Regions from separate parts of the Massilia sp. UYP11 genome, predicted to be linked through region 1. Evidence: predicted binding sites of a transcription regulator. Region 1 holds the regulator's gene; each other region holds the start of a gene.
What was found. Region 1 encodes sigma-54, which starts transcription at its own class of promoters, with help from an activator protein. Its sites were predicted from a motif close to TGGCANGNAANCTGCTTT; they were not measured.

Region 1 (7,791 bases):
CAGCACGTCGCGGAACGGCTTGATGTCTTCTTCCACCTGGTGTTTATAGGGCGTCTCGGAGATCAGCATGCCGGCGACGAAAGCGCCCAGGGCCAGCGACAGGCCGGCCTGCTCGGTGATCCAGGCCGCGCCCAGCGTCACCAGCAAGAGGTTGAGCATGAACAGCTCCTGCGAGCGGCGCTTGGCGACGATGGTGAACCAGCGCCCCATCAACTTCTGGCCGAAGAACAGCAGCAGGGCCAGCACCAGCGCCGCCTTGAGCGCTTCCACTCCAAGGGTGATCGCCAGGTCTTCCGGGTCGCGCGCCAGCGCCGGAATCATGATCAGGAGCGGCACCACCGCCAGGTCCTGGAACAGCAATATGCCGACGATGCGCCGCCCATGCCCGCTGTCGAGCTCGAGCCGCTCGGTGAGCAGCTTGACGACGATGGCGGTCGAGGACATCGCCAGCGCGCCGCCCAGCGCGAAGGCGGCCTGCCAGCCGAGCGGTATGCCGGGCAGGAACCAGGCCGCCAGCAACCCGATCCCCATGGCGGCCAAGATCGTCGCCATCACCTGGGCCAACCCCAGCCCGAACACGATGCGCCGCATCGCGCGCAGCTGCCCGAGCGAGAACTCCAGGCCGATCGAGAACATCAGGAACACGATCCCGAACTCGCCCAGCGCATGGGTGGTGGGGCTGTCCTCGGCCAGGGCCAGGGCGTGCGGGCCGATCAACACGCCGACGGCGAGGTAGCCGAGCATCGGCGGCAGTTGCAGGCTGCGGAAGGCGACCACGCCGAGGACGGCGCAGCCCAGCAGGAGCAGGGTGAGTTCAAGGCCGGAATGCATTGGCGCGATACGCGATGAGCGGTAACTGTTGATCTTATGGCATGCGCCCTATGTGGCGCGGAAGGTGCTTGTCATCGTTTGTTACGACTGGCAAGTTTTTTGCTTTCCCAATTCGTTTATACTTCCAAAATGAGTGTAACCGATGAAAAAATAATGCCGAAAAGTTTTGACGAGACCCTGGCCCGGCGCGTCCTGGCTCTGGGTCGCGACACGCTGTCGATCGAAGCGGACGCCATCCGCGCGCTGCAGGCGCGCCTGGGCGACGACGACAGTTTCGTGAACGCCGCGCAACTAATCATGGCTTGCGACGGTCGCGTGGTGGTGTCCGGAATGGGCAAGTCGGGCCACATCGGCCGCAAGATCGCCGCCACCCTGGCGTCTACCGGCACCCCGGCCTTCTTCATGCACCCGGGCGAAGCCGCGCACGGCGACCTGGGCATGGTCACCAAAAACGACGTCGTGATCGCGATTTCCAATTCGGGCGAATCGTCCGAGATCCTCGATATCCTGCCGGCCGTGAAACGCCTTGGCGCGCGCGTGATCGCCATGACCGGCAAACCCGCCTCGCGCCTGGCCAGGCTGGCCGACGTGCACCTGAACATCGCGGTGGACAAGGAAGCCTGCCCGCTCAACCTGGCGCCGACCACCAGCACCACCGTGACCCTCGCCATGGGCGATGCGCTGGCCGTGGCGCTGCTCGACGCGCGGGGTTTCCGCGAACAGGACTTCGCGCTGTCGCATCCGGGCGGCGCGCTGGGCCGGCGCCTGCTGACGCACGTGCGCGACGTGATGCGCAGCGGCGACGCGGTGCCGAGCGTCACCCCCGACACCCCGCTGGTCGAAGCGCTGCTCGAGGTCACCCGCAAGGGCCTCGGCATGACCGCCGTCGTCGACCCCGAAGGCCGTCCGGTGGGCGTGTTCACCGACGGCGACCTGCGCCGCGTGATCGAGCGCATGCACGACTTTTCGAACATCCAGATCCGCGACGTCATGCACGTCAACCCGCGCCGCGTGCGGCCCGACCAGCTGGCGGTCGACGCCGTCGCCGTGATGGAGGAATTCCGCATCAACCAGATGCTGGTGGTCGACGACGACGACCGCCTGGTCGGCGCGCTGCACATCCACGACCTGACCCGCGCCAAGGTGATCTGATGAGCGACACGTTTATCCCGGCCATCACCCCATTGGCCCACATGGAACGCGCCGCGCGCGTGAAGGTCATGATCTTCGACGTCGACGGCGTGCTGACCGACGGCAGCCTGACCTACGGCCCGGAAGGCGAAGTCACCAAGACCTTCAACGTGCTCGACGGCCTGGGCATCCAGCTGCTCAACAAGACCGGCGTCCAGACCGCGATCATCAGCGCGCGCCTGTCGCCGATCGTCGTCAAGCGCGCGGCCGATCTCGGCATTTCGCACGTCCACCAGGGCATCCATGACAAGCGCATCGGCTTCGCCAAGCTCCTGGCGGCCACGGGCTTCACCGCCGAGCAGTGCGGCTACATCGGCGACGACGTGATCGACCTGCCGCTGTTCGCGCGCGTCGGCTTCGCCGTCGCGGTGCCGTCCGGCCACCCCGAAGTGCAGCACCGCGCGCACTACGTGACGAAAAACGCCGGCGGCCGCGGCGCGGTGCGCGAGGTGTGCGATCTCGTGATGCGCGCCCAGGGCACCTACGACCAGGCGCTCGCGCCGTACTTCGCCTGAGGCCACCCAGCATGGCTACCATCGTCCAGAACAAGCGTACCGCGCACCGCTGGAATCTCCTTGCGATGATCGTGATCGGCACCTTCTTCGCCTTCGGCAGCTTCTGGCTGCTGCAGCTGATGCAGGCCTCCGACATCGATGCCCAGCTGGGAGGGCCGCCGGACGAACCGGACTACATCGTCGAGAACTTTTCCTTCGTGCGCATGACCGAGAACGGCCAGCCGAGCTACCTGGTGTCGGGCAAGCGCCTGGCGCATATTCCGAACGGCGACGTGTCGCACGTCGACGCGCCGGTGCTGCGCGGCGTCGAGCCGGGCCGCCCGCCGATGACGGTGGTGGCGAAGAACGCGCAAATCCATCACCAGGAGCACCGGGTCGAGCTGATCGGCGACGTCGACCTGCAGCGCCCCAAGACCGCGCAGAGCGAATCGCTGCACGTGCGCACCCAGGCGCTTACCGTGCTGCCCGACGAAGAAATCCTGAAGACCGATCTGCCGATCGACATGCAGCTTGGCGCCTCCAACGTCAAGGGCACCGGCATGGTCGCCAATAATGCGACCATGCAGCTGCACCTGTCCAGCCGCGGCCAGATCGTCTATCCGCCACGCCAGCGCTGATTCCCCGCACCAGCGCCGCGTGCCAACCCGAGACCCTTAACCGACCATGAAAAAACTACTTGCCGCCGTTTTCCTTTCCCTGCTGTCGCTGACCGCGGCCGCCGAGCGCGCCGATTCGCTCAAGGAGGCAGTCATCAACTTCGACTCGCTCGACGTCGACGAGGTGACCGGCACCCGCATCCTGACCGGCAACGTGGTCCTGACCCGCGGCACCCTGGTGCTCAAGTCCGACCGCGCCCTGGTCAAGGAAAGCCCGGAAGGCTATATGAGCGTGACCCTCACCGCCGCCGGCGGCAAGGTCGCCACCTTCCGCCAGAAGCGCGACGGTGGTTCCGACCTGTGGGTCGACGGCCAGGCCGAGCGCATCGAGTACGACGAGCGATCGGAACTGGTGCGCCTGTATTCCAACGCCGTCGTGCGCGAACTGGAAGGCGCGCGCATGACCAACCAGATCACCGGCCCGTTCATCTCCTACGACAACCGCAAGGAAGTGGCCACGGTGCGTAACGACACCAGCGGCCAGAGCAAGGTTGGCGGCGGCCGCGGCACCCTGATCCTGGCGCCCAAGCGCGCACCAGGCGGAGGCGCCCAATGACGGCGATTCCGATGGAGCTGGACGATTGCAGCACCCTGGTCGTCAAGGGCCTGCAGAAAAGCTATGGCAAGCGCCTGGTGGTGCGCGACGTGTCGCTGCAGGTCGAGTGCGGCGAGGTGGTCGGCCTGCTGGGCCCGAACGGCGCCGGCAAGACCACGTCGTTCTACATGATCGTGGGCCTGGTGCCGTCGGACGCCGGCTCGATCGACATCAACGGCACCGACATCACCAGCCTGCCGATCCACCGCCGCGCCGTATTGGGCCTGTCCTACCTGCCGCAAGAGGCGTCGGTGTTCCGCAAGCTGACGGTGGAAGAGAACATCCGCGCCGTGCTCGAGCTGCAAAAGGACAATGGCAAGCCGCTGTCGAAAGACCAGATCAACGAGCGCCTCGACACCCTGCTGGCCGACCTGCAGATCGAGAAGCTGCGCGAGAATCCGGCGCTGTCGCTGTCGGGCGGCGAGCGCCGCCGCGTGGAGATCGCGCGCGCGCTGGCGACCAATCCGCGCTTCGTGCTGCTGGACGAACCGTTCGCCGGCGTCGACCCGATCGCCGTGATCGAGATCCAGCGCATCGTGCGCTTCCTGAAAGAGCGCCGGATCGGTGTCTTGATCACCGACCACAACGTGCGCGAGACGCTTGGCATCTGCGACCGCGCCTACATCATCAACCAGGGCGCGGTGCTTGCCTCCGGCCGTCCTGACGACATCATCGCGGACGAGTCGGTGCGCCGCGTGTACCTGGGTGAACACTTCCGCATGTGAGCGACGCCTAGATGAAACAGTCCCTGCAACTTCGCACTTCGCAGCACCTCGCGCTCACGCCGCAACTGCAGCAGTCGATCCGGTTGCTGCAGCTGTCGACGCTCGAACTGCACCAGGAGATCGAGCAGATACTGGGCGATAACCCCTTGCTCGAGCGGCTCGACGATCCGCTCGACCGTTCGGTGCGTTTGCTGGCCGATGGCGCCATCAACAATGCGCCCGCCAATGGCGAAGCGCCGCCGGCGCCCGGCCAGCAGGCCGAGGGCCAGGACGCGCCGGCGCAGGAGGGCGAGAGCCTCGAGAGCGGCGCCGACAACGATCGCGTTGATGCTGACTGGAGCGAGGGCGGCGCGCCGTCGTCCGGCGGCGGCGAGGACGAGGACGGCCGCCCGCAGCTGGAAGCCTGCGCCATCACCCTGCGCGAACACCTGATGGAGCAGGTGCGCGAAGCCACCTTGTCGGTGCGCGACCGTGCGCTCGCCGAGCTGGTGATCGATGCGCTGGACGACAACGGCTATCTCGACGAGCCGCTCGACGAGATCCACGCGCGGCTGCCCGAAGAACTCGAGATCGAGATCGACGAGCTGCGCTGCGCGCTGGCGCTGGTGCAGAGCATGGACCCGGTGGGCGTCGGCGCGCGCAGCGCGTCCGAGTGCCTGGCGCTGCAGATCCGGCGCATGCCGGGCGTGCCAATGGTCACGCGGCGCATGGCCCTGACCATCGTCGAAGGTTACCTGACCTGGTTCGCCCAGCGCGAATACAGCAAGCTGAAAAAAGCGCTCGACTGCGACGACGAAGACTTGCGCGAGGTGCAGGCCGTGGTGCGCCAGTGTAATCCGCATCCGGGTGCGGTCTTCGCCTCGAACGTGTCGGACTACGTGGTGCCGGACGTGATCGTGCGCCGCGCCAAGAGCGGCTGGGCGGTCACCCTGAACCCGGACGTGATGCCGCGCCTGCGCGTGAACAGCCTGTATGCCAGCCTGCTCAAGCAAGGCAAGAGCGAAGCGCAGATGGGCGCGCAGCTGCAGGAAGCGAAGTGGCTCATCAAGAACATGCGCCAGCGGTTCGACACCATCCTGCGCGTGGCGGAGGCGATCGTCGAGCGCCAGCGCAACTTTTTCTCCCACGGCGCGGTTGCCATGCGGCCCCTTGTTTTACGCGAGATAGCTGATACACTAGGCCTACACGAGAGCACAATTTCTCGTGTCACAACCCAGAAATACATGCTGACCCCGCACGGCATGTTTGAGTTGAAGTATTTCTTCGGTAGCCACGTTGCCACCGAGGCGGGAGGCGAAGCATCCTCGACGGCAATCCGTGCGCTCATCGCACAATTGACAGGAGCAGAAGACCCTAGGAACCCATTATCCGACAGCAAGATCGCGGAGATGCTCGGGGAACAAGGCATGGTCATTGCGCGCCGGACGGTTGCAAAATACCGTGAAGCCCTCAAGATACCCCCTGTAAGCCTCCGCAAGTCCTTGTAACTGCGCCGTCCACACCCGTCGTGCCTTGTCGCGTTGGTGTGGTCCACACGGTGCATCATTTTCAAAGGAGTGTGTATGAACCTCACAATCAGTGGCCATCATCTCGAAGTGACCCCCGCCATCCGTGAATACGTTCAGAATAAGCTCGAGCGCATCATTCGCCATTTCGACCAGGTGATCGACACCCATGTCTTCCTGGCCGTCGACAACCTCACTGAAAAAGAAAAAAGGCAGAAAGCAGAGATCAACGTCCAGGTGTCGGGCAAGACCCTGCACGTGGCAAGCGTCGCGCAAGACCTGTACGCGGCGATCGATACGCTGATGGATAAGCTGGACCGACAGATCCTCAAACACAAGCAAATGCTGAAGGACCATAGCCGTACTTCGATCAAGCGCCTGCCGGAGCGTGGCAGCGAAGAGGCCGCTGCCGCCTGACCAGGCGCAGGGCTCACACCAGCTAAGGGCGTCTGAGGGGACGCCCTTTTTGCATCCGCCTTTCCGGTTTTACCCGCAGCGCGTGTTCGGTAAAATGCAGGTCTCTCCATGATGGATCACCCCATGACCGACCATGTCCTGACCCGCATCGCCAACCGCACCGGCATCATCACCCTGGACCGCCCGAAGGCGCTCAATTCGCTGTCGCTCGCGATGGTGCGCGCGCTGACCGTGGCGCTGCGCGCCTGGCAGGATGACGCGCAGGTCGAGGCGGTGGTGCTGACCAGCAGCAGCGAGAAGGCCTTGTGCGCGGGCGGCGACATCCGCTTCTTCCATGAGGTCGGCCATGCGACGCCGATGGGCGGCAGTGCGTTGCTCGAGGATTTCTTCACCGAAGAATACGCGCTGAACCACCTGATCCATTTCTATCCGAAGCCCTACATCGCCGTCATGGACGGCGTGGTAATGGGCGGCGGCATGGGCATCGCCCAGGGCGGCCCGGATTGCGGCCTGCGCATCGTGACCGAGCGCACCAGGATGGCCATGCCCGAGGTGAACATCGGCCTGTTCCCAGACGTCGGCGGCAGCCATTTCCTGTCGCATGCGCCGGGACGGCTCGGCTATTACCTGGGCCTGACCGGGCTGACGATCGGCGCCGCCGACGCGCTGCATATCGGGCTGGCCGACCTGTTCGTGCCCGGCGCCGAACTGCCGGCCCTGCATGCGTTGATCGCGTCCACGCCCGGCGCCGCGCTGCCGGCGGCGATCCGCGCCTTCGCGGCGCCATTTTCCGCGCTGGCGGGCGAGAGCGAATTGCCGTCGCTGCGCACGCGCATCGACGCCCATTTCGGCGCGGCCTCGGTGGCCGCGATCATGGCCTCGCTCGAAGGCGACGCGACGCCGTTCGCGCAGCGGGCCCTGGCGGCGATGCGCCAGCGTTCGCCCCTGATGATGTGCGTGACCCACGAACTGCTGGCGCGTGGCGCGCAGCTGTCCGTGGCCGACTGCCTGCGCATGGAGCGCACGCTGGTGCGCCACAATTTCGAGCATGGCGAAGTGCTCGAAGGCGTGCGCGCGCTCGTCGTCGACAAGGACAATGCGCCGCAATGGAACCCGCCATCGCTCGAACAGGTGACGCCGCAGATGGTGGCACGCTTTTTCGAACCGGTGTGGCCGGCGCATGCGCATCCGCTCAGGCACCTCGCATAATCACGGCGAACATATTCATTTTTGCGTGACAGCGTATCGGCGGGGTGTGAACATCGGGCCTTCATGACCTGAAAGGACACCCGATGCGCCTGACCGCCTTGCTGATCTCGATGACCTTATGCGGCGCCGCCGCTGCCCAGGACTATC
Region 2 (7,791 bases), on a different contig from region 1:
TTCTTGCGGCCGTGCGTATGCTTGAGGGCTGTCCTGATCAGGGCCGATTCGAACTGGCGCCCAAGGATGTCCATCACGTCCATCTGCCCCGCGCTGAGCATGCCGGCGGCCTGCAGCTCCAGGAGGTCGATCCAGCCATCGGGCGAAGCCGGCGCCTGCGCCGCGGCCTGCATCACATACCCGCCCGCACCCACGCCGGCGCCGGCCACGGGCAACGCGCCCGTCCCCACCACGCCGTCGGCCAGCGGCACCGGATTCGCGCCGGCGCCCGCCTGGCCCTGGGTCAGGTCGCGCGGCAGGTCCTTGATCTCGACCGTCTGGCCGGGCGCCATCACGGTGATCCAGTTGCACAGGTTCTCCAGCTGGCGCACGTTGCCCGGCAATTCGAGGCCGGCCAGGAAACGCATCGCCTGCTCGCTCATGCGCTTCGGCTCGACGCCCAATTGGTGTGCGCTCTGCACCAGAAAGTGGCGCGTGAGGACCGGAATGTCGTCGCTGCGCTCGCGCAAGCTCGGCAGGCGCAGGCGGATCACGTTCAGGCGGTGATACAAATCTTCGCGGAACAATCCGTCGCGCACGCGCTGCTCGAGGTTCTGGTGGGTGGCGGCGATCACGCGCACATTGGCTTTCACCGGCTGGTGGCCGCCCACGCGGTAGAAGTGGCCGTCGGACAGCACGCGCAACAGCCGGGTCTGCAGATCGAACGGCATGTCGCCGATTTCATCCAGGAACAGCGTGCCGTCCTCGGCCTGCTCGAAGCGGCCGCGCCGCATCGCCTGGGCGCCGGTGAAGGCGCCGCGCTCGTGGCCGAACAGTTCCGATTCCAGCAAGTCCTTCGGGATCGCCGCGGTGTTCAGGGCAATGAAGGGCTGTTGCGCGCGCGGGCTGTGCTTGTGCAGGGCGCGCGCCACGAGTTCCTTGCCGGTCCCCGATTCGCCCGTGATCAACACGGTCACGTTCGACTGCGACAGGCGGCCGATGGCGCGGAACACCTCCTGCATCGCCGGCGCATGGCCCAGGATCTCGGGCGTCTCGGCCGGCAGCGCCTCGACGCTGGCCTCGCGCAGGCTTTCCTCCAGGGCGCGCCGGATCAGCGCCACCGCCTTGTCGATGTCAAAGGGTTTGGCGAGGTAATCGAAGGCGCCGCCCTGGAACGAGGACACCGCCGAATCGAGGTCCGAGAAGGCGGTGATGATGATGACCGGCAGGCCGGGATGGCGGGCCTTGACGGCCTGCAGCAGGTCGATGCCGGATTCGCCCGGCATGCGGATGTCCGACACCAGCACCTGCGGGGTGTCGGTTTCGAAGGCGGTCAGGGCCTCGCGCGCGTTGGCGAAGCTGCGGGTCTCCAGGCTTTCGCGCGCCAGGGCTTTTTCGAGCACCCAGCGAATCGATGCGTCGTCGTCGACAATCCAGATTGGTTTCATGTATTCGTGCTTCCCGCAACATGGATTCAATAAAGGACTGGTCGGCGCCCCGCTCGCCCGCGCTTATGGCAGGGGCAGCAGGATACGGAAATCCGTCAGTCCAGGCCGGCTTTCGCACTCGATCACCCCCAGGTGCTGCTGCACGAAGGTTTGCGCCAGCGTCAGCCCGAGGCCGCTCCCGCCGTCGCGCCCGGATACGAGCGGATAGAAAATGCGGTCGCGGATATCGGGCGCGATGCCCGGTCCATTGTCGATGATATGCAAGTCTAATGCCAGCCCGTAACGAACCTTCGCCAGGGTGACCTGGCGCGCCACGCGGGTGCGTAACGTGATCTCGGCGTCGCCCTGCGCCATGCGGCTCGCCAGGGCCTGGGCGGCGTTGTGGGCGATGTTCAGCACCACCTGGATCAGCTGCTCGAAATCGCCGCGAAATTCCGGGATCGAGGCGTCGTAGTCGCGCTTGATCGTCAAGCCCTGCGAGAATTCGGCCAGGATCAGGCTGCGCACCCGCTCGCACACCTCGTGGATATTGACGTCGCCGACGATGTGGGGCTTGCGGTGCGGCGCCAGCAACCGGTCGACCAGGGTTTGCAGGCGGTCGGCTTCCTTGATGATCACCTGCGTGTATTCCTGCAGCTCGAGCAGGTGGTGCGGCGGCAGTTCGAGTTCCAGCAACTGCGCCGCGCCGCGGATGCCGCCCAGCGGGTTCTTGATCTCGTGCGCCAGGTTGCGGATGAGTTCCTTGTTGGCCTGGCTCTGGTCGAGGATGCGCTCCTCGCGGTCGAGCTTCAACTGCTGCACGTTCTCGCGCAGCTCGATCAGGAGGGTGCCGTCGCCCAGCGCGCTGACGATGCTGTTCACGTGCAGCGGCTCGCGGTTGTTGCGCTGCAGGGTCAGGTCCTGGCGCAGGTCGGCGTAATGGTGGGCCAGCGCCTGGCAGATCAGGGCGGCCAGCTCGGCGCCGTTCTGGAACAGCTCGGGCAGCCGATGGCGCTGCAGCGACTTGAGCGACAGCTCCATCAGGTTCTCGGCGGCGGCGTTCGCATACAGCACTTCGCCGTCGGCGCCGGTCAGCAGCACGGCCGAGGCCAGCAGGTCGAGGCCGGCGTAGCGCGCCGGATCGCCCGCGTCAAAGGCGGAGGCGTCGTTCAAAGGTGGCAGGGTCATCTGATATTGCCGATCTCGCGCCGCAGCGCCTCGATATTGCGTTCGGTCCGGTTGATCTCGTCGCGCAGGGACGCCACCCGCGCCTGGTACTTGGCGTAGTTACGCTCGTTGCCCTGGCGCTCGGGCTCGCCGTTGTTGAATTCCTTCCTGAGGTCGGCCAGCTTGCGTTCCTCGATGCGCAGCTCGTCGCCCAGGATGTCGCGCCGCTCCTGGTCGCGCGCGCGCTGCACCACGTTGTCCACCCGCGGGAAACCCGACGGGGCGCTGGCGGCGGCCGGGCTCGGCGAGCTGGCCGAACCCGACCCGCCGGACGAACGCGGGGCCGGGATCGGCGCCGAAGCCGGCGGCGAGCTGTAGCCGGTGTCGATCAGCTGGCATTTGCCGACCTTGGTGTCGGTGTACAGGGGGCGGCCGTTGGCATCGAGACAGCGGTAGATCTGGGCCTGGGCCGAGGCGCCAAACAGCAGGGCGAACATGGCCACGGCGCCGTGAAAAACGATGTTTGTCATTCCAATCACTCGGTAGCTTGCATCAGCGGGAAGATGCATTGTAGTCGCGCCCGACTATACCCGAAGCAACAAAAAACGCGGGGAAAGCCATGGCTTTCCCCGCGTTTCGTGGCATCGCCGTCAAGCTTGGCGATGCGCAGGCACAACAGTATTGATCAACCGATCACGACGAGTAGTACATGTCGAATTCGGCCGGGTGCGGGGTCATGCGCAGACGCTGCACTTCGTTCATCTTCAGCTCGATGTAGGCATCGATCATGCTGTCGCTGAACACGCCGCCGCGGGTCAGGAACTCGCGGTCCTTGTCCAGCGCTTCCAGCGCTTCCTCGAGCGAGGCGCAGACGGTCGGGATCAGCTTGTCTTCTTCCGGCGGCAGGTGGTACAGGTCCTTGGTCGCGGCTTCGCCCGGGTGGATCTTGTTCTGGATGCCGTCCAGGCCGGCCATCATCAGCGCGGCGAAGCACAGGTAGACGTTGGCCAGCGGATCCGGGAAGCGGGTCTCGATGCGGCGGCCTTTCGGGTTTGCCACGTGCGGGATGCGGATCGAGGCCGAACGGTTGCGGGCCGAGTAGGCCAGCTTGACCGGGGCTTCGTAGCCGGGCACCAGGCGCTTGTACGAGTTGGTGCCCGGGTTGGTGATCGCGTTCAGCGCGCGTGCGTGCTTGATGATGCCGCCGATGTAGAACAGCGCGGTTTCCGACAGGCCGGCATAGCCGTCGCCGGCGAACAGGTTCTTGCCGTCTTTCCAGATCGACTGGTGCACGTGCATGCCCGAGCCGTTGTCGCCGTTGATCGGCTTCGGCATGAAGGTCGCGGTCTTGCCGTAGCTGTGGGCCACGTTCCAGATCACGTACTTCATGTTCTGGGTCCAGTCGGCGCGCTCGACCAGGGTCGAGAACTTGGTGCCGATTTCATTCTGGCCGGCGCCGGCCACTTCGTGGTGGTGCACTTCGACCGGGATGCCCATCGATTCGAGGATCAGCGACATTTCCGAGCGCATGTCCTGGAACGAATCGACCGGTGGCACCGGGAAGTAGCCGCCCTTGACGGTCGGACGGTGGCCGCTGTTGCCGCCTTCGATTTCCTTGTCGGTCGCCCACGACGATTCGTCCGAATCGATCTTGACGAAGCAGCCCGACATGTCGATCTTCCAGCGGATCGAGTCGAAGATGAAGAATTCTGGTTCCGGGCCGAAGTAGGCGGTGTCGCCGATGCCCGACGACTTCAGGTAGGCTTCGGCGCGCTTGGCGATCGAGCGCGGATCGCGGTCGTAGCCCTTGCCGTCCGACGGTTCGATGACGTCGCACTGCATGAACAGCGTGGTCTCTTCCATGAACGGATCGAGGTTGGCGGTGTTCGGGTCCGGCAGCAGGAGCATGTCCGAGGCTTCAATACCCTTCCAGCCGGCGATCGACGAACCGTCGAAGGCGTGGCCGGATTCGAATTTGTCCAGGTCGAAGTGCGACACCGGGACCGTGACGTGTTGTTCCTTGCCGCGGGTATCGGCGAAGCGTAAATCAACGAATTTGACTTCGTTATCCTTGACCAGTTGCATTACATCTGCGGCGGACTTTGCCATTCGGAATCTCCTAATTGAAAAAAGGATGTCGCGTCCTGAGACCGACAACTTGCATCATGTTGAAGCAGGAAGCATGCCAACTTGGTGACACACCCCGTGCCATCTCGTTTGCATGAGGCCATGCATAAATCGCTCTTGGGGGACCGGCCAGTTTACCCATAAAATCGCGTCGATCGGCAGACTTGCCGAAAGATTGTCAGTGCAGACTGGATGCACCAATCAAGTGCAAAAACATGCCGATGCACCATTCCAGAGCAGGATACACTGATCCATCGTGGTGCAGCGCAACCGAATGCCCAAAAACGGAACCAACATTATGACGATAGAAAATATTCTCGAGGAAGCGCGCCAACGTGGCGCAGGCCAGCCCTATGCCGGTGCAGTGACCCCGCAAGAGGCGTTCGAATTGCTCAAAAGCAGCCCGAAGGTCAAGCTGGTCGACGTGCGCACCAATGCCGAACGCGACTGGGTGGGCCGGGTCGCCATCCCCGACGCCCAGCACGCGGCGGTGCAGTGGGCCACCTATCCGGGCGGCGTGCCGAACCCGGACTTCGGCGCCCAGCTCGAACGCGTGGCGAACAAGGACGACACCCTGCTGTTCCTGTGCCGCTCGGGCGTGCGCTCGCGCCACAGCGCCCGCGTGGCGACCGAACTCGGTTATGCGAACGCCTTCGACATTCTCGAGGGCTTCGAGGGCGACAAGGATGGCGAAGGCCATCGCAAGACGATCGGCGGCTGGTGCAAGGCGGGATTGCCGTGGGTCGGGGCATGAGCGGGCAGCCCGGTGTCGGGATGAGCACCCCCATCGAACGCCTGGCGACGGCGCGAGAACTGGCCGACCAGGGCCGCTACGACGCCGCGCTGCAAGCGCTGGCCTGGTTCCACGAGCACGCGCTCGAACACGACCCGTCCCTGCAAGGCGTGCGCCGTTCCTACGCCCTGGCCGACTGGGCCATGCTGGCCGAGGCCCATCCGCCGGCGGCGGTGGCGCTCGAAGCGGTACGCGAGCGCAATACCGCCCTGCTGCTGGCCGGCCAGGGCAACCGCGACCACCTGCTCGACGTGGTCTCGATCGACCATGCGTGCGACCAGCCGGTGCGCACGCGCGACTTGTTCGTGAAGCTGGAAGCGCTGGCGCCGGCGCTGGCCGCTTCCTGCATCCGGGTCGTGCTGCCGCAGGTGATCGCCGCCGGCGACGCCGCGCTGGCCGAACGCCTGATGCCGAACCCGGAAGAAAACATCCGCCAGCATGCCGACTACCTGATGGACGCCTTCCGCGCGCGCCGCCAGCGGTTCACCGGCGCGCCCAGCATTCCGGCCGAAATCCACAATTATGTGCAGGACGTGAACGCCATCCTGGACGTGCTGGCGGCGCGCGGCCGGCACGCCGACGTGCGGCGCCTGCGCCGGCTGGCGGCCGACGCGATTCCCGCCACCACCCTGCGCCGCGAGGTGCGCGCAGCGCTCGTTCCCGGGGCGCCGGCATGGTACGAGCGCGGCGTCCCGCGCCGTCGCAACGAACGGGTCAGCTAGGGTTGGGCCTAATCGGGCCGGGGATCGCAGGCAGCGGACGAATCAGCCGTTTCCGCGCGCCGGATGGCCCGGCGCTGCGTGTTGGTCTGCTTCGCGGCCTGCTTCTCGGTTCGCTTCTCCGTCTGCTTCTCGGTCCGCGTCGCCGGCCGCGCCATCCTGCTGCCAGCCGCGTACGCGTTCGCGCACCAGGTGGATATGGCTGCGCAGCCGGTACAGTTCGTCCGCGTAGGCCAGCGGCACCGAGATGTGGTTGACGCGGTCTTCGAGGCTGTCCAGGCGTCGCTGCAAGTCGGTGCGCACCTTGTCGTCCGGCGCCGCGCCGCTGTCCTCGAACGCCTGCTCGATCGCGCGCAATTCGCCATACCAGCGGTAGACGCGCGAGCGCACCCGCCACACGTAGATCGGCGGCACGATCTTCGACAGCGGAATCAGGAGCGCGGTGAGCGCCACCACCACCACCCACAGGCGTTCGGCCAGGTTGGCCAGCCAGAAGCTCAGGTAGCGCTGCATGAAGGGCGGCCCGTCGCGGTAGTAGCGCGCGGCTTCCGGCGCCACCGGGATCTCGGTGTACTTGGGCGACGGAAACTGGCCCTGCTGCTGGAACCAGCCTGCCCCGCCGTGGATCTCGGTGGCGGCCTTCACCAGCAGGCCCACCAGGGCCGGATGGATTTCCTCGCGCGCCACCAGGGTCGCGGTCGGCGCGATCAGGTGGTAATCCTGGTCCGGGATATTGCGTCCCAGGTCGACGATCCCGCGCGGCAGCACCACGTGGGTAAGGAACGGCAGGCGCCGCGTGTACGCCTCGGCCTGGGCGAAGTCGAACAGCTTGACGCCGGGCGTCTGCAGCAGCATCTGGATCAGCGGCGCTTCCGGCGCCGACGCAAACACCAGGCCGTCGATACGGCCCGCCAATAGCTCCACCGTGGCCGGCGTATCGGCCAGGTCGCCGATGCGCACCTCCAGCGGCGCGATGCCGTTGGCGTCGAGCACCTGGCGCAGCAGGCGCGGCACGCCGGTGCCTTCCGGGCCCAGGTTGATGCGCTTGCCGCGCAGGTCGGTCAGCTTCGTGATGTCGGCGTCCGCGCGCAGGAACAGCCACACCGGTTCGGTGAACAGGCTGCCCAGCGACACCAGGTCCTGGCGCCCGGCGCTGTCCCCGGCATCGGCGTTCATCGTCTCGCCGTCGGTCGAGCCGCTCTGCACGAAGGCGACGTCGGCCTCGCCCGCCAGCAGGCGCCGCAGGTTGTCGCGCGAGCCGAGCGTCGGCGCCAGCGTCACTTTGATCTCGTCGCGCGCGAGCACGGCGGCGTACTGCTTGCCGAAGGTTTCGTAGGCGGAGTTTTCCTGGCCGGTGGCCAGGCGCAGGCTGCGCGGCGGCGCCGGATCGACCCACCAGTAGGCCAGCAGCAGCGCCGCGCCGACCAGCAGGATGGTCGGGCCGGAGGCCACGACCAGGTCGCGCAGCGAGACGATGCTGAAATTCTGCAGGCGCGCGCGCAGGCCTTTCACCTGCGCGCCGCCGCGCGCGCCCCGGCCTGGCTTCAGCGCACGCACTGGCGCTGGGCCGGCGCCGCCG
Region 3 (7,791 bases), on a different contig from region 1:
TCCGCCCCTCCATCAAGACCCGCGCGCTGCGGCTCATGATGGCCTTGCCGACGGTCCAGGCGCCGTCGCGCCGGACCGCCTCGGCGCCCACGCGCAGGATGCCGGACGGATGGCCGAAGCGCACCGCGCTGCGTTCGCCGCCGCCGGCCGCGAGGTTGACCAGGGTGCCGGGAACCGCCGCCGCGGCGCCGATCGCCACCGCCGCCGTCCCCATCATCGCATGGTGCAGCTTGCCCATCGAGAGCGCGCGCACCAGCAGATCGACGTCGCCCTGCGCCACCTGCTTGCCGCTGGACGAGAGGTAGCCCGCCGCTTTCGCGACGAACGCGACCTTCGGTGTGTGCTGGCGCTTGCCGGCGTCCTCGATGCGCTCGATCAGGCCCATGCGCAGCGCGCCATGGGCGCGGATGGTCTCGAACATGGCCAGCGCGCGCGCGTCGCCATTGATCGCGTCCTGCAGCTCGGTGCCGTCGTAGCCGAGCGCACTGGCCTCGACGAAGATGGTCGGGATGCCGGCATTGATCATGGTCGCGCGCAGGGTGCCGACGCCGGGCACGTCCAGTTCGTCGACCAGGTTACCGGTCGGGAACATCGCACCGGCGCTGCCCTCCTCCTCGGCCGCCGGATCCATGAATTCGAGCTGCACCTCGGCCGCCGGGAAGGTCACGCCATCGAGTTCGAAGTCGCCCGTTTCCTGGACCTGTCCATCCGTCATCGGCACATGGGCGACGATCGTCTTGCCGATATTGGCCTGCCAGATGCGCACGACCGCGATGCCGTCCCGCGGCACCCGGGCCGGGTCGACCAGGCCGTTGGCGATGGCGAAGGGCCCGACCGCGGCCGACAGGTTGCCGCAGTTGCCGCTCCAGTCGACGAAGGGCTTGTCGATCGCCACCTGGCCGAACAGGTAGTCGATGTCGTGCTCGGGACGGGCGCTGCGCTCGACGATCACGGCCTTGCTGGTGCTGGAGGTGGCGCCGCCCATGCCGTCGATCTGCTTGGCGTAGGGGTCGGGGCTGCCGATCACGCGCAGCAGCAGGGCGTCGCGCGCGGCGCCGGGCACGCGCGTCGATTCGGGCAGGTCGTCGAGCTTGAAGAACACGCCCTTGCTGGTGCCGCCGCGCATATAGGTCGCCGGGATCTTGATTTGAGGGATGTGAGGCATACGGTGTCCGTGGTGTGTTGGAGCAGGTTGGACGCGTCGGCAGCTTCGCCGCCGAGGCGTCCAATTCACGTTCGCGTCGACGCGATCTCGCGATCTCGCGATCTCCCGATCTATTATGCAGCCGCCTTCGGCGCCGACGATTCAAGGAAGTCCTGCGCGAAGCGCTGCAGCACCCCGCCCGCCTCATAGATGGCGACTTCCTCGGCCGTATCGAGGCGGCAGGTCACCGTCACCTCGCGCCGTTCTCCGTTGCTGCGATGGATCACCAGCGTCAGGTCGGCGCGCGGCGTGCGCTCGCCCGTCACGTCGAAGGTCTCGGTGCCGTCGATGCCGAGCGTGAGGCGATTCTCGCCGGGCTTGAACTCGAGCGGCAGCACGCCCATGCCGACCAGGTTGGTGCGGTGGATGCGCTCGAAGCCCTCGGCCACGATCGCTTCCACGCCCGCCAGCCGCACGCCCTTGGCCGCCCAGTCGCGCGACGAACCCTGGCCATAGTCGGCGCCGGCCACCACGATCAGCGGCTGCTTGCGTTCCATGTAATGCTCGATTGCTTCCCACATGCGGGTCACCTCGCCGGACGGCTCGATGCGCGCCAGCGAACCGGCGATCACGTTGCCCAGGCCGTCCTTCACCATCTCGTTCCTGAGCGTCGGATTGGCGAAGGTCGCGCGCTGCGCCGTCAGGTGGTCGCCGCGGTGGGTGGCGTAGGAATTGAAGTCTTCTTCGGGCAGGCCCATCTTCGCCAGGTATTCGCCGGCGGCCGAGTCGAGCAGGATCGCGTTCGACGGCGACAGGTGGTCGGTGGTGATGTTGTCGCCCAGGACCGCCAGCGGACGCATCCCGCGCAGGCTGCGCTCGCCCGCCAGCGCGCCTTCCCAGTATGGCGGACGGCGGATGTAGGTGCTGTGTGGACGCCAGTCGTACAGCGGGCTGACCGCGGCGCCATCGTCGACGACGCGCGCGAACATCGGCGTATAGACCTTGCGGAACTGGTCGGGCTTGACGCTGGCGGCGACCACGGCGTCGATTTCTTCGTCCGACGGCCACAGGTCGGCCAGGCGGATCTCTCGGCCCGTGGCGTCCAGTCCGAGCACGTCCTTCTCGATGTCGAAGCGGATCGTGCCGGCGATCGCATACGCGACCACCAGCGGGGGCGAGGCCAGGAACGCCTGCTTGGCATAGGGATGGATGCGGCCGTCGAAGTTGCGGTTGCCCGACAGGACGGCGGTCGCATACAGGTCACGCTCGATGATCTCCTGCTGGATGGTCGGGTCGAGCGCGCCGCTCATGCCGTTGCAGGTGGTGCAGGCGAACGCCACGACGCCGAAGCCCAGCTTGTCCAGCTCGGGCGTGAGGCCGGCTTCGTCCAGATAGAGGGCGACCGCCTTCGAGCCCGGCGCCAGCGAACTTTTCACCCAGGGTTTGCGCTGCAGGCCGGCGCGGTTGGCGTTGCGCGCCAACAGGCCGGCGGCGATCATGTTGCGCGGATTATTGGTGTTGGTGCAGCTGGTAATCGCCGCGATGATTACGGCGCCGTCGGGCATCAGGCCCGGTTCGGCCTGCACCCGGTTCTCGGCCGTGTGGGCGATGCCGCGCGCCGCCAGTTCCGAGGTCGGCACGCGCTTGTGCGGGTTCGACGGCCCGGCGATATTGCGCACCACGCTGGAGAGGTCGAACGACAAGGTGCGTTCGTACTGGGCAGTGGCGAGGCTGTCGGCCCACAGGCCGGCCTGTTTCGCATAGGTTTCGACCAGGTGCACGGTCGCGTCCTCGCGGCCGGTCAGGCGCAGGTACTTGATGGTCTGCTCGTCGATGTAGAACATCGCGGCGGTGGCGCCGAATTCCGGCGCCATGTTCGAGATCGTGGCGCGGTCGCCCAGGGTCAGCGCGGAGGCTCCTTCGCCATAAAACTCGAGGTAGGTCGATACGACCTTCGACTGGCGCAGGAACTCGGTCAGCGCCAGCACGGTGTCGGTGGCGGTGATGCCGGGACCGGGTTTGCCGGTCAGTTCGACGCCGACGATGTCGGGCAGGCGCATGTACGAGGCGCGGCCGAGCATCACGCTCTCGGCTTCCAGCCCGCCGACGCCGATCGCGATCACGCCCAGCGCGTCGACCATCGGCGTGTGCGAGTCGGTGCCGACCAGCGTGTCCGGATAGGCCACGCGCCCTTCCACCTGGATCACGGGCGACATGCGTTCCAGGTTGATCTGGTGCAGGATGCCATTACCGGGCGGGATCACGTCGACGTTCTGGAACGCTCGCTTGGTCCAGTCGATGAAATGGAAGCGGTCTTCGTTGCGGCGATCCTCGATCGCGCGGTTCTTGGCGAACGCGTCCGGGTCGAAGCCGCCGCATTCGACGGCCAGCGAGTGGTCGACCACCAGCTGGGTCGGCACCACCGGATTGACCAGGGCCGGGTCGCCGCCTTGCGCCGCGATGGCGTCGCGCAGGCCAGCCAGGTCGACCAGCGCGGTCTGGCCCAGGATGTCGTGGCAGACCACGCGCGCCGGATACCAGGGGAAGTCGCGCTCGCGCTTGCGTTCGATGATCTGCCCCAGCGCCTGGTTCAGGAGGGCTGGATCGCAGCGGCGCACGAGGTTCTCGGCCAGCACGCGCGAGGTGTAGGGCAAGCCGTCGTAGGCGCCGGGTTCGATGGCGTCAACCGCGGCGCGCGTGTCGAAGTATTCCAGGTCGGTGCCGGGCAGCGGTTTCAGGTGATTCGCATTCATGACAAACCTCTTTATTTGCGCTCGGCCAGCGGCACGAACGCCAGGTCTTCGGGGCCGACGTAGTTCGCGCTCGGGCGGATGATCTTGTTGTCGATGCGCTGCTCGATGACGTGGGCGGCCCAGCCCGAGGTGCGCGCGATGACGAACAGCGGCGTGAACATGGCGGTGGGCACGCCCATCATGTGGTACGACACGGCCGAGAACCAGTCCAGGTTCGGGAACATCTTCTTGACTTCCCACATGACCGATTCGAGGCGCTCGGCGATGTCGAACATCTTCATCGAGCCGGCTTCGAGCGACAGCGAGCGCGCCACTTCCTTGATCACCTTGTTGCGCGGGTCCGAGATCGTGTACACCGGGTGGCCGAAGCCGATCACGACTTCCTTGTTGGCCACGCGGTTGCGGATGTCGGCTTCGGCTTCGTCGGCGTTTTCGTACCGCTTCTGGATGTCGAGCGCCACTTCGTTGGCGCCGCCATGCTTCGGACCGCGCAGTGCGCCGATGGCGCCGGTGATGGCCGAGTGCATGTCCGAACCGGTGCCGGCGATCACGCGGGCGGTGAACGTCGACGCATTGAATTCGTGCTCGGCGTACAGGATCAGCGAGGTGTGCATCGCCTGGACCCAGGACGGGCTCGGCTTGAAGCCGTGCAGCAGGTGCAGGAAGTGGCCGCCGATCGAATCGTCGTCGGTTTCCACCTCGATGCGGCGGCCGGCGTGGCTGTAGTGGTACCAGTACAGCAGCATCGAGCCGAACGAGGCCATCAGGCGGTCGGCGATGTCGCGCGCGCCGGCGAGATTGTGGTCGTCCTTCTCGGGCAAGGCGCAGCCCAGGACCGACACGCCGGTGCGCATCACGTCCATCGGGTGGGCGCCGGCCGGCAGCGCCTCGAGCGCGCTTTTCACCGCCTGCGGCAGGCCGCGCAGCGAACGCAGCTTCGCCTTGTAGCCACGCAGCTCGGCCTCGTTCGGCAGCTTGCCGTGCACCAGCAGGTAGGCGATCTCCTCGAATTCGCAGGCGTCGGCCACGTCCAGGATGTCGTAGCCGCGGTAGTGCAGGTCATTGCCCGATTTGCCGACCGAGCACAGCGCGGTATTGCCGGCGGCGACGCCGGACAGGGCCACGGATTTCTTCGGCTTGAAGGTCGGGGTCTCGTTGCTGATGGCGCTCATGTCCTGGTCTCCTGATTACTTGGCGTTGTTCTGGGCGAACAGCGCGTCGAGCTTCTGTTCATAACGATGGTAGTCGATGCGGTCGTACAGTTCGGCGCGCGTCTGCATGGTGTCGAGCACGTTCTGCTGGGTGCCGTCGCGCCGGATCGCGCTGTACACGTTCTCGGCCGCCTTGTTCATGGCGCGGAAGGCCGACAGCGGATACAGCACCAGGCCGACGCCCGCGCCCTTGAGCTCGTCGACGGTAAACAGCGGAGTCGCGCCGAACTCGGTGATGTTGGCCAGCACCGGCACCTTGACCGCATCCGCGAACCGTTTATACATCTCGAGGCTCGTCATCGCCTCGGGGAAGATCATGTCGGCGCCGGCTTCCACGCAGGCCACGGCGCGCTCGATGGCGGCGTCCAGGCCCTCCACTGCCAGCGCATCGGTGCGCGCCATGATCACGAACTCGTCGTACGGGCGTGCGTCGGCGGCGGCCTTGATGCGGTCGACCATCTCGTCCTTGCTGACGATTTCCTTGCCCGGACGGTGGCCGCAGCGCTTGGCGCCGACCTGGTCTTCGATGTGGCAGGCGGCGGCGCCGGCCTTGGCCAGGGTGCGCACGGTACGCGCGACGTTGAAGGCCGATGCGCCAAACCCCGTGTCGACGTCGACCAGCAGCGGCAGGTCGCACACGTCGGTGATGCGGCGCACGTCGATCAGGACGTCGTCCAGGTTCGAGATCCCGAGATCGGGCAAGCCCAGCGAACCCGCCGCCACGCCGCCGCCCGACAAATAGAGCGCCTTGAAGCCGGCGCGCTTGGCCAGCAAGGCGTGGTTGGCATTGATCGCGCCAACCACTTGCAACGGGGATTCTTCCTGGATTGCCCTGCGAAATGCTGCGCCGGCGGAGATGGAGGCCATGCTGTGTCCTTTCTGGTTCAGTCGATGTCGCCACTAGATATGCAAGCGGCGTGCCAGCGACAACAGGATGGCCATTGACTGAGTTTTTACTGTGAAATCAATGACTTGACCTGCCCATCATGAAGAGAATGGCGGCCGCGCTCCGTGCCGCCTGTGCATTCGTTTCAAATTGAAACGCCGATGTGAAATTGAAACACGGGCCTTCCCGCGCTTGAGCCCCGTAAGCGCACCCATTGATTCCAGCGACCGGGCGCACAATGAAAAAGGCGGCCCGCAGGCCGCCCTCGTTACCTCATGCTGCGCTGCGTTCAGTGTCCCGACGCACCCGCCGCTCCGATACCGGTCTCGGCGCGCACTTCCTGCGCCTCGAAGCCGGCGCGGTCGATGCGGGCACGCGGACCCTTGTCGGTGATCGAGAACAGCCAGATACCGAAGAAGCCCACCGACATCGAGAAGATCGCCGGCGAAGCGTACGGGAAGATCGCTGCGCTATTGCCCAGCACGTCGACCCAGACCGACTTCGACAGCACCGTCAGCACGACCGCGGTCGTCAGGCCCAGGAACCCGCCCACGGTCGCGCCGCGGGTGGTGCAGTCTTTCCACAGCACCGACATGAACAGCACCGGGAAGTTGGCCGAGGCGGCGATCGCGAAGGCCAGCGACACCATGAAGGCGACGTTCTGCTTCTCGAACGCGATGCCGAGCAGCACGGCGATGACGCCGAGGCAGAGGGTGGTGATCTTCGACACCTTCAGCTCGTTGGCGCTGGTTGCCTGGCCCTTCTTGAACACGGTGGCGTACAGGTCGTGCGAGACCGCCGAGGCGCCCGACAGGGTCAGGCCGGCCACCACCGCCAGGATGGTCGCGAAGGCCACGGCCGAGATGAAGCCCAGGAAGACGTCGCCGCCCACGGCTTGCGCCAGGTGGACCGCTGCCATGTTGTTGCCGCCCAGCAGTGCGCCGGCAGCATCCTTGAAGGCCGGGTTGGTGCCCACCAGCACGATCGCGCCGAAGCCGATGATGAAGGTCAGGATGTAGAAGTAGCCGATCCAGGTGGTGGCCCACAGCACCGACTTGCGCGCTTCCTTGGCGCTCGGGACGGTGAAGAAGCGCATCAGGATGTGCGGCAGGCCGGCGGTGCCGAACATCAGCGCCATGCCGAACGAGATCGCGGAAATCGGATCCTTGATGAAGCTGCCCGGGCCCATGATCGCGTCGCCCTTGGCGTGCAGCTCGGTGGCGGTCTGGAACAGCAGCGACGGGCTGAAGTTATAATGGGCCAGCACCGAGAACGCCATGAACGAGGCGCCCGACAGCAGCAGCACGGCCTTGATGATCTGCACCCAGGTGGTGGCGGTCATGCCGCCGAACAGCACGTAGACCATCATCAGCATGCCGACCAGCACCACCGCGATCCAGTAGTCCAGGCCGAACAGCAGCTTGATCAGCTGGCCGGCGCCGACCATCTGCGCGATCAGGTAGAAGGCCACCACGACCAGGGTGCCGGACGCCGCGAACACGCGGATCGGCTTCTGGGCGAAGCGGTACGAGGCCACGTCGGCGAAGGTGTAGCGGCCCAGGTTGCGCAGGCGCTCGGCCATCAGGAAGGTGATGACGGGCCAGCCGACCAGGAAGCCGATCGCATAGATCAGGCCATCGAAGCCGTCCAGGAACACGGCGGCGGAAATGCCCAGGAAGGACGCGGCCGACATGAAGTCGCCCGCGATCGCGAGGCCGTTCTGGAAGCCCGTGATGCCGCCGCCGGCGGTGTAGAAGTCGGATGCCGAGCGGGTCTTGCCGGCGGCCCATTTGGTGA
Region 4 (7,791 bases), on a different contig from region 1:
TGCCGGCCAGCGCACATCCTGCCTGCCTGCGCACACGATGTGCGGCGTTGTCTTACACGTGCCTGCCGAGATTGGATTTGCTGTTAGATTATCAATACCGAACAACGACCGTTGGCCCACTCTTCTTTCTGCCATGAAAACCTTTCACTGCGACAAGTGCTCACAACAGATATTTTTTGAAAACACCCTCTGCTTCAACTGCGACAGCACGCTTGGCTACCAGCCGGCCACGCGCAGCGTCAACAGCTTCGAGCAGACTGGGGACGGCCTGTGGCGCAGCCTGAACAGCATCGACGCAGGCAAGGTCTATAAACAGTGCAGCAATTATGTTCAGCACAATGTATGCAACTGGATGCTGCCTGCGGACGACCCGCACGATTTGTGCGCCTCGTGTCAGCTGACCGTCGTCATCCCGGCGCTGACGTCCGAAAAAAACCGCATCCTGTGGGCGCGTCTCGAAGCGGCCAAGCGCCGTCTGCTGTTTTCGCTGGCGACGCTGAACCTGACCCCCGCGTCGAAGGAAGCCGAGCCGGAGACCGGCCTTGCATTCCAGTTCCTGGAAGACGGCGTGACGGATCAGTCCGTAATGACCGGCCATGCCAACGGCGTGATCACCCTGAACATTGCCGAAGCCGATCCGGCCGAGCGCGAACGCACGCGCGAGCAGATGCACGAGCGCTATCGCACGCTGCTGGGTCATTTTCGTCACGAAAGCGGCCATTACTATTTCGACCGCCTGGTGGCCGGCAGCCCGTGGCTCGACGAATACCGCTCCCTGTTCGGCGACGAACGCCAGGATTATGGCGAGAGCCTGAAGCGCCATTACGAGAATGGGCCGGCCGACGACTGGGCCGAGCGTTTCGTGAGCAGCTATGCCAGCTCGCACCCATGGGAAGACTGGGCCGAGACCTGGGCCCACTACCTGCACATGATCGATACGCTGGAGACGGCGCACTCTTGCGGCCTGCAGCTCAAGCCGCGCCAGGCCGACGAGCCTGCGCTCGACGGCATCACCCTGCCGACCAGGACGGACGCGTTCGACGATACCCTGAGCGACTGGTTCGCGCTGACTTACGTGCTCAACAGCCTCAATCGCAGCATCGGGATGCCGGACTCCTATCCGTTCACGCTCAGCCCGCCGGTACTGGAAAAGCTGCACTTCGTGCACCGCGTCGTGCGCGCCCGGATCGGGAAAGAGACGGCCCCGGTCAAGCCGGCCGCGACGCCGGCGCCCGCCACGCAGGGAGCCTGAGCAGGCGCACCGTCATGACGCTCGGCGGCGCCGTTTTTCTCGAAACGGTGCAGCGCGCGCCATGCTGGTGCGTCCCGTCACGCCGTCTGGGTCTGGGTCATCCCGCCCAGGGTCTGCGTCTGCGACTGGGTCTGTCCCTGGTCCGGCGGGGCCGGCTCGATCGGGATCAGGAAGTCGCGGCTGATGCCGTTGCCCAGCGCGTCGACCGACGCCAGGAAGCGCGTCAGGAAGGCGTCCAGGCCTTCTTCGAGGATGTCGCCGATCGGGGCCGATTGCAGCATGGCGTACAGCTCCACGGCCAGGCGCTCGGTATCGTGCGACTGCGCATTACGCACGTCCTTCAGGTTGGCCACCACCGCGGCCATGCACGCCACCAGCGAGCGCGGCATTTTCTCTTGCAGTATCAATAGTTCGGCCACCCGCGTCGACGTGATGGCGTCCCGGTAGACCTTGCGGTAGGTCTCGAAGGCGGACACCGAGCGCAGCAGCGCCGCCAGCTGGTAGAACTCTGCCTGCGTCCCGGCCTGGGCGGCATCGGCGCCGCCGAACCTGAACTTGACGTCGAGGATGCGCGCCGTATTGTCGGCCCGTTCCAGGAAGGTGCCGAGGCGGATGAAGTTGAACGCCTCGTCCTGGAGCATGGTGCCCAGCGTGACGCCGCGTGACATGTGCGAGCGGTACTTGACCCATTCCAGGAACTGGCCGGGATCGTGCTCGAAGGTGCGCTTGTCGAGATGCTGCTGCAGCATCAGCCAGGTCGTGTTCTCGGTTTCCCACACCTCGGTGGTCAGGGCGCCGCGCACGGCGCGCGCATTCTCGCGCGCCGCGCGCAGGCAGCTCGTGATCGAGGACAGGTTGTCCGGATCGCGGACCATGAAGTCGATCACGTCCTTCTGCGTGAGCGCGGGGTATTTGGCCTCGAACTGCTCCTCCAGCTCGGACACGACCAGCATGCTGCGCCAGCCCTGCTGCTCGGCCTGCCCCGACTGCGGCATCAGCGAATGCTGGACCCGGACATCGAGCATGCGGGCCGTGTTTTCGGCGCGCTCGGTGTAGCGGGCCATCCAGAACAAGTGGTCTGCGGTGCGGCTCAACATGCTAGTTCTCCAGTATCCAGGTATCCTTGGTGCCGCCGCCCTGCGATGAATTGACCACCAGCGAACCTTCCCGCAGCGCCACCCGGGTCAGGCCGCCCGGCACCATCGACACGGTCTTGCCCGACAAGACGAAGGGACGCAGGTCGATGTGGCGCGGCGCGATGCCCGATTCGACATAGGTCGGGCACGCCGACAAGGCCAGCGTGGGCTGGGCGATATAGCCGTCCGGGTTGGCCACCAGGCGCTCGCGAAAGGCCTCGATCTCGGCGTGGGTCGAGGCCGGCCCGACCAGCATGCCGTAGCCGCCGGCGCCGTGTACTTCCTTCACCACCAGCTCGGGCAGCCGGGACAGGGTATAGGCCAGGTCTTCCTTTTTCCGGCACTGGTAGGTCGGCACATTGTTCAGGATCGGCTTTTCGCCCAGGTAGAATTCGATCATGTCCGGCACGAAGGGATAGATCGACTTGTCGTCGGCCACCCCGGTGCCGATGGCGTTGGCCAGGCCGACCCGCCCGGCGCGCACCGCGTCGAGCAGGCCCGGCACGCCCAGCGTGGACTCGGCGCGGAAGGCGCGTGGATCGAGGTAGTCGTCGTCGATGCGGCGATAGATGACGTCGACCTGCTTCGGCCCGCGCGTGGTGCGCATGTAGACGGTGTCGTCGCTGACATACAGGTCTTGCCCCTGCACCAGCGCCACACCCATCTGCTGGGCCAGGAAGGCGTGTTCGAAATAGGCCGAGTTGTGCATGCCGGGCGTGAGCACGACCACGGTCGGGTCAAGCGGTCCGTCCGGCGCCACGGTGCGCAGATTGTCGAGCAGCAGGTCGGGATAGTGCTCCACTGGCGCCACGCGGTTGCGCGCGAACAGGGCGGGGAACAGCCGCATCATCATCTTGCGGTTTTCCAGCATGTAGGACACGCCGGACGGCACTCGCAGATTGTCCTCCAGAACATAAAACTCGCCCTCACCTGCGCGCACGATGTCGACCCCGGCGATATGGGCGTAGATATTGGAAGGAACCTGGATGCCCTGCATGGCGGGGCGGTACTGCGCATTGTTCAGGATCTGCCCGGACGGAATGATGCCCGCCTTCAGGATATCCTGCCTGTGGTAGACATCGTGCAGGAAACGGTTCAGCGCCGTCACCCGCTGCACCAGGCCGGCCTGCAGCCTGGCCCATTCGGCGGCATTGATCACGCGTGGAATGATGTCGAACGGGATCAAGCGCTCCTTGCCGGCGTTGTCGCCATAGACCGCGAAGGTGATCCCCACCCGCTGGAAAGTCAGTTCGGCTTCGACCCGCTTTTGCGCGATCAGCTCCGGCGGCTGCGAGGCGAGCCAGCGCGCGAACGCGTCATAGTGAGGCCTTGCTGTTGCCGCAGAGGAATACATTTCATTGTAAAAGTTCGGCATTGGGCCCTCCAGTGGCATCAGTGCAATCAAGAAACGTGCCAGCTCGGCAAGGCCGCACGAACCCATTATATTGCGGGTATGAATCATGCTTATGCACAGTTGAAACAGGCATGTATCGATGTGCTGGTATTGTTCGTGATCTCTCCTATAAAGGCACGCCCGCATGGCTATCCGTATCGCGCTGCACCACAAGACCAGTTACCGCTACGACCGGCAAGTCACCCTCTCGCCGCATGAGGTGCGCCTGCGTCCGGCGCCGCACGCGCGCACGCCGATCCTGTCGTATTCGCTGTCGGTGCTGCCGCAGGAGCATTTCATCAACTGGCAGCAAGACCCATACGGAAATTACATCGGCCGCTTCGTGTTCCCGGAAAAAACGGATACGCTCGAGTTTACTGTCGACCTGGTCGCCGACATGACCGTCATCAATCCCTTCGACTTCTTCGTTGAGCAATATGCGGAGCATTTTCCCTTTGCCTATCCCGAGCAGTTGCAGGGGGAACTGAGCGCCTACGCCCAGCCTGAGCCGGCCGGCCCGCTGCTGCGGGCATGGGTGGCGGCGGCGCGGCGCGAGCTGCTGGCGGAGCCGATGAATACCGCCGACTTCCTGGTGGCGATCAACCAGCGCCTGCAGCGCGACATCGCTTATCTGCTGCGCATGGAGCCCGGCGTGCAGACGCCGGAAGACACGCTGGAGAAGCGCACCGGCTCGTGCCGCGACAGCGGCTGGCTGCTGGTGCAGATCCTGCGCACGATGGGGCTGGCGGCGCGTTTCGTTTCCGGCTACCTGATCCAGCTGCGCGCCGACCAGGAGGCGCTCGACGGTCCGAGCGGCGCCATCGAAGACTTCACCGACCTGCACGCGTGGACCGAGGTGTACATCCCCGGCGCCGGCTGGATCGGGCTCGACCCGACCTCGGGCATGCTGGCGGGCGAAGGCCATATCCCGCTCGCCTGCACGGCGCAGCCCTCGTCGGCGGCGCCGGTGACGGGCTTCAGCGACGAGGCCGAGGTCACGTTCGTCCACGAGATGACGATCACCCGCATCCATGAAGACCCACGCGTGACCAAACCGTATTCGGACGCCGACTGGCAGGCCATCGACCGCCTGGGCCGGCAGGTCGACGCCGATCTGCTGGCCCAGGACGTGCGCCTGACCCAGGGCGGCGAGCCCACCTTCGTCTCGATCGACGACATGGACGCGCCGGAGTGGAATACCCAGGCGCACGGCGAGCGGAAACGCGCGCTGGCCGGCACGCTGGCGCAGCGACTGAAGGACAGGTTCGCGCCGGGCGGGCTGCTCCACTACGGCCAGGGAAAATGGTATCCGGGTGAACCGCTGCCGCGCTGGGCGCTGAACATCTTCTGGCGCGTCGACGGCGAGCCGCTGTGGCGCGACCCCGACCTGTTTTCCAGCGAACACGTCGACGACGGCTATGGCGCCGCGGACGCCGCCCGTTTCGCCGCCGCGCTGGTCGATGCGCTCGGCCTGCCCGCCGGCAGCGTCATCCCCGCCTATGAGGACGTGCTGCTGCAGGCCCAGCGCGAGCAGGCGCTGCCGTCCAACCTCGATCCCCTGCAGGCAGACCTGGACGCGCCGGAGGAACGGCGCCGGCTGGCGCGCCTGCTCGAACGCGGCCTGGGCCAGGTGGCCGGCTACGTGCTGCCGCTGCAGGCCGCGGCCGGCGCCGGCTGGCGCACCTCGGCCTGGCCGCTGCGGCGCGAACACCTGTACCTGATCGAGGGCGACTCGCCGATCGGCCTGAGACTGCCGCTGGCCTCGCTGCCATGGGTGCTGGCGCAGGAACGCGATCCCGATGTCGAGGTCGACCCGTTCGCCCCGCGCGCCGCCCTGGCGCCCCTGCAAGAGGCCGTGCAAGCGGCGCCGGGCCGCGCTGGCGGCCAGCAGGCCGGCAGGACCGGCGCGCCGGGCGCGCCCTCAGAGCCTGCCGCGCGCGACGAGCCTGCCGCGCGCGAGGTGATCCACACCGCGCTGTGCGTCGAAGTGCGCGCCGGGCGCCTGCACGTCTTCATGCCGCCGCAGCAACGCCTTGAGGATTACCTGGCGCTGGTCGGCGCGGTCGAGGCCACCGCCGCCAGGCTCGGGATGCAACTGCGGATCGAAGGCTATGCGCCGCCGCGGGACCCGCGCGTCAAGCTGCTCAGCGTCACGCCCGACCCTGGCGTCATCGAAGTCAATATCCATCCGGCCGCCTCGTGGAACGAGCTGGTGCACAACGTGACGACCCTGTACCAGGAAGCGCGCCTCACGCGCCTGGGCACCGAGAAATTCATGCATGACGGCCGCCACACCGGCACCGGTGGCGGCAACCACGCCACCCTGGGCGGCGCCAGCGCCGAAGACAGCCCGATGCTGCGCCGTCCCGACCTGCTCAAGAGCCTGATCACCTACTGGCAGATCCATCCCGCCCTGTCCTACCTGTTTTCGGGGACCTTCATCGGACCGACCAGCCAGGCTCCGCGCGTGGACGAGGCGCGCGACGACAACCTGTATGAACTGGCGATCGCCTTCCAGCAGATGGACAAGGTGCTGCCGACCCTGCAGCCGGGCGACAAGCCGTGGATGGTCGACCGCCTGCTGCGCAACCTGCTGGTCGACCTGACCGGCAATACGCACCGCGCCGAATTTTCGATCGACAAGCTGTATTCGCCGGATGGCCCGACCGGCCGCCTGGGCCTGGTGGAGTTCCGCGCCTTCGAAATGCCGCCGCACGAACGTATGAGCCTGCTGCAAATGCTGTTGCTGCGGGCCCTGGTCGCGCGCTTCTGGCGCGAGCCCTGCGAGGCCGGGCTGGTGCACTGGGGCACCGCCCTGCACGACCGCTGGATGCTGCCGCATTTCGTCGCCCAGGATATCCGCGACGTCGCGCGCGACCTGCGCGCGGCCGGCTATGCCTTCGAAGACCACTGGTTCGAGCCCTTTATCGAATTCCGCTTCCCGCGCTTCGGCACCGTCGTCTACGAGGGCGTCGAGATGGAGCTGCGCCAGGCGATCGAGCCGTGGAACGTGCTGGGCGAAGAAGTCGCGGCCGGCGGCACCGCGCGCTACGTCGATTCGTCGGTCGAACGCATGCAGCTGCTGGTGCGCGGACTGACCGACGGCCGCCACGTGGTGGCCTGCAACGGCCGCATGCTGCCGCTGCACCCGACCGGCGTGCCGGGCGAGTACGTGGCCGGCGTGCGCTTTCGCGCGTGGAGTCCATGGTCGGCCCTGCATCCGAGCATCCGGGTCCAGGCGCCGCTGGTGTTCGACCTGGTCGACACCTGGAGCGGACGTGCGATCGGCGGCTGCACCTACCACGTGGTGCATCCGGGCGGACGCAATGAAACGGGCTCGCCGGTCAATGCCAATGCCGCCGAGGCGCGCCGTTTCGCCCGCTTCTGGCCGCATGGCCATACACCGGGTCCGATGACGGTGCGCAAGGAGCCGCTCAATCCTAGTTTCCCTATGACACTAGATTTACGCTGGCAGGCAGGCTAACCTGTCGCTTTCGTACCACCTGTAATCAGCAGCTTCGATGCCGAATCAACTACTTGCCCACTACCTGGCCGCGCCGGACAGTTTCGACGAAATGCTCGACGCGACCAAGGCGCCGCGCGCGCACTGGCGTGCGCTGCTGGACAACCTGGCGCACGAGGCGCCCGCCGTGATGCGCCAGCGCCAGCAGATGGTGCAGCGCCAGGTGCGCGAAAACGGGGTGAGCTACAACGTGCCCGCCGACGCCCACGGCCGGCAACGGCAGTGGGACCTGAACGTGCTGCCGCTGATCCTGCCGCACGAGGAATGGAGCGGCATCGAGGCCGCCGTGATCCAGCGCGCCACCCTGCTCAACAGGATCCTGGTCGACGTCTACGGCAAGGAGGAGATGCTGAGCGAAGGCCTGCTGCCGCCGGCGCTGATCCACGGCCACGCGGGCTTTTTGCGGTCCTGCCACGGCATGCGCCATCACGATGACGTCGCCCTGCACTTCTACGCGGTCGACCTGGCGCGCGCCCCGGACGGCCGC

Region 2: the regulator sigma-54 is predicted to act here: its motif matches at 4,744-4,761, upstream of glnA (type I glutamate--ammonia ligase).
Region 3: the regulator sigma-54 is predicted to act here: its motif matches at 6,014-6,031, upstream of prpB (methylisocitrate lyase).
Region 4: the regulator sigma-54 is predicted to act here: its motif matches at 3,838-3,855, upstream of ABIB38_RS17785 (DUF2126 domain-containing protein).

What each region holds. Positions count from the first base shown of each region.
Region 1 covers NZ_JBNDJE010000001.1:737,558-745,348, forward strand. Annotated here, with positions in the region: gene ABIB38_RS03245 (cation:proton antiporter) at 1-831, opposite strand, end outside; gene ABIB38_RS03250 (KpsF/GutQ family sugar-phosphate isomerase) at 961-1,983, shown strand; gene ABIB38_RS03255 (KdsC family phosphatase) at 1,983-2,537, shown strand; gene lptC (LPS export ABC transporter periplasmic protein LptC) at 2,549-3,154, shown strand; gene lptA (lipopolysaccharide transport periplasmic protein LptA) at 3,201-3,749, shown strand; gene lptB (LPS export ABC transporter ATP-binding protein) at 3,761-4,513, shown strand; gene ABIB38_RS03275 (RNA polymerase factor sigma-54) at 4,525-6,000, shown strand; gene hpf (ribosome hibernation-promoting factor, HPF/YfiA family) at 6,076-6,435, shown strand; gene ABIB38_RS03285 (enoyl-CoA hydratase/isomerase family protein) at 6,559-7,644, shown strand; gene ABIB38_RS03290 (DUF5694 domain-containing protein) at 7,728-7,791, shown strand, end outside.
Region 2 covers NZ_JBNDJE010000020.1:24,081-31,871, reverse strand. Annotated here, with positions in the region: gene ntrC (nitrogen regulation protein NR(I)) at 1-1,427, opposite strand, end outside; gene glnL (nitrogen regulation protein NR(II)) at 1,491-2,594, opposite strand; gene ABIB38_RS20450 (DUF4124 domain-containing protein) at 2,591-3,103, opposite strand; gene glnA (type I glutamate--ammonia ligase) at 3,267-4,682, opposite strand; gene ABIB38_RS20440 (rhodanese-like domain-containing protein) at 4,999-5,454, shown strand; gene ABIB38_RS20435 (hypothetical protein) at 5,475-6,215, shown strand; gene ABIB38_RS20430 (TAXI family TRAP transporter solute-binding subunit) at 6,258-7,760, opposite strand; gene ABIB38_RS20425 (transglycosylase domain-containing protein) at 7,757-7,791, opposite strand, start outside.
Region 3 covers NZ_JBNDJE010000007.1:110,156-117,946, reverse strand. Annotated here, with positions in the region: gene prpF (2-methylaconitate cis-trans isomerase PrpF) at 1-1,165, opposite strand, end outside; gene acnD (Fe/S-dependent 2-methylisocitrate dehydratase AcnD) at 1,279-3,897, opposite strand; gene prpC (bifunctional 2-methylcitrate synthase/citrate synthase) at 3,909-5,069, opposite strand; gene prpB (methylisocitrate lyase) at 5,085-5,975, opposite strand; gene ABIB38_RS12860 (cation acetate symporter) at 6,284-7,791, opposite strand, start outside.
Region 4 covers NZ_JBNDJE010000015.1:2,841-10,631, forward strand. Annotated here, with positions in the region: gene ABIB38_RS17770 (zinc-binding metallopeptidase family protein) at 134-1,252, shown strand; gene ABIB38_RS17775 (alpha-E domain-containing protein) at 1,330-2,349, opposite strand; gene ABIB38_RS17780 (circularly permuted type 2 ATP-grasp protein) at 2,351-3,763, opposite strand; gene ABIB38_RS17785 (DUF2126 domain-containing protein) at 3,927-7,265, shown strand; gene ABIB38_RS17790 (circularly permuted type 2 ATP-grasp protein) at 7,303-7,791, shown strand, end outside.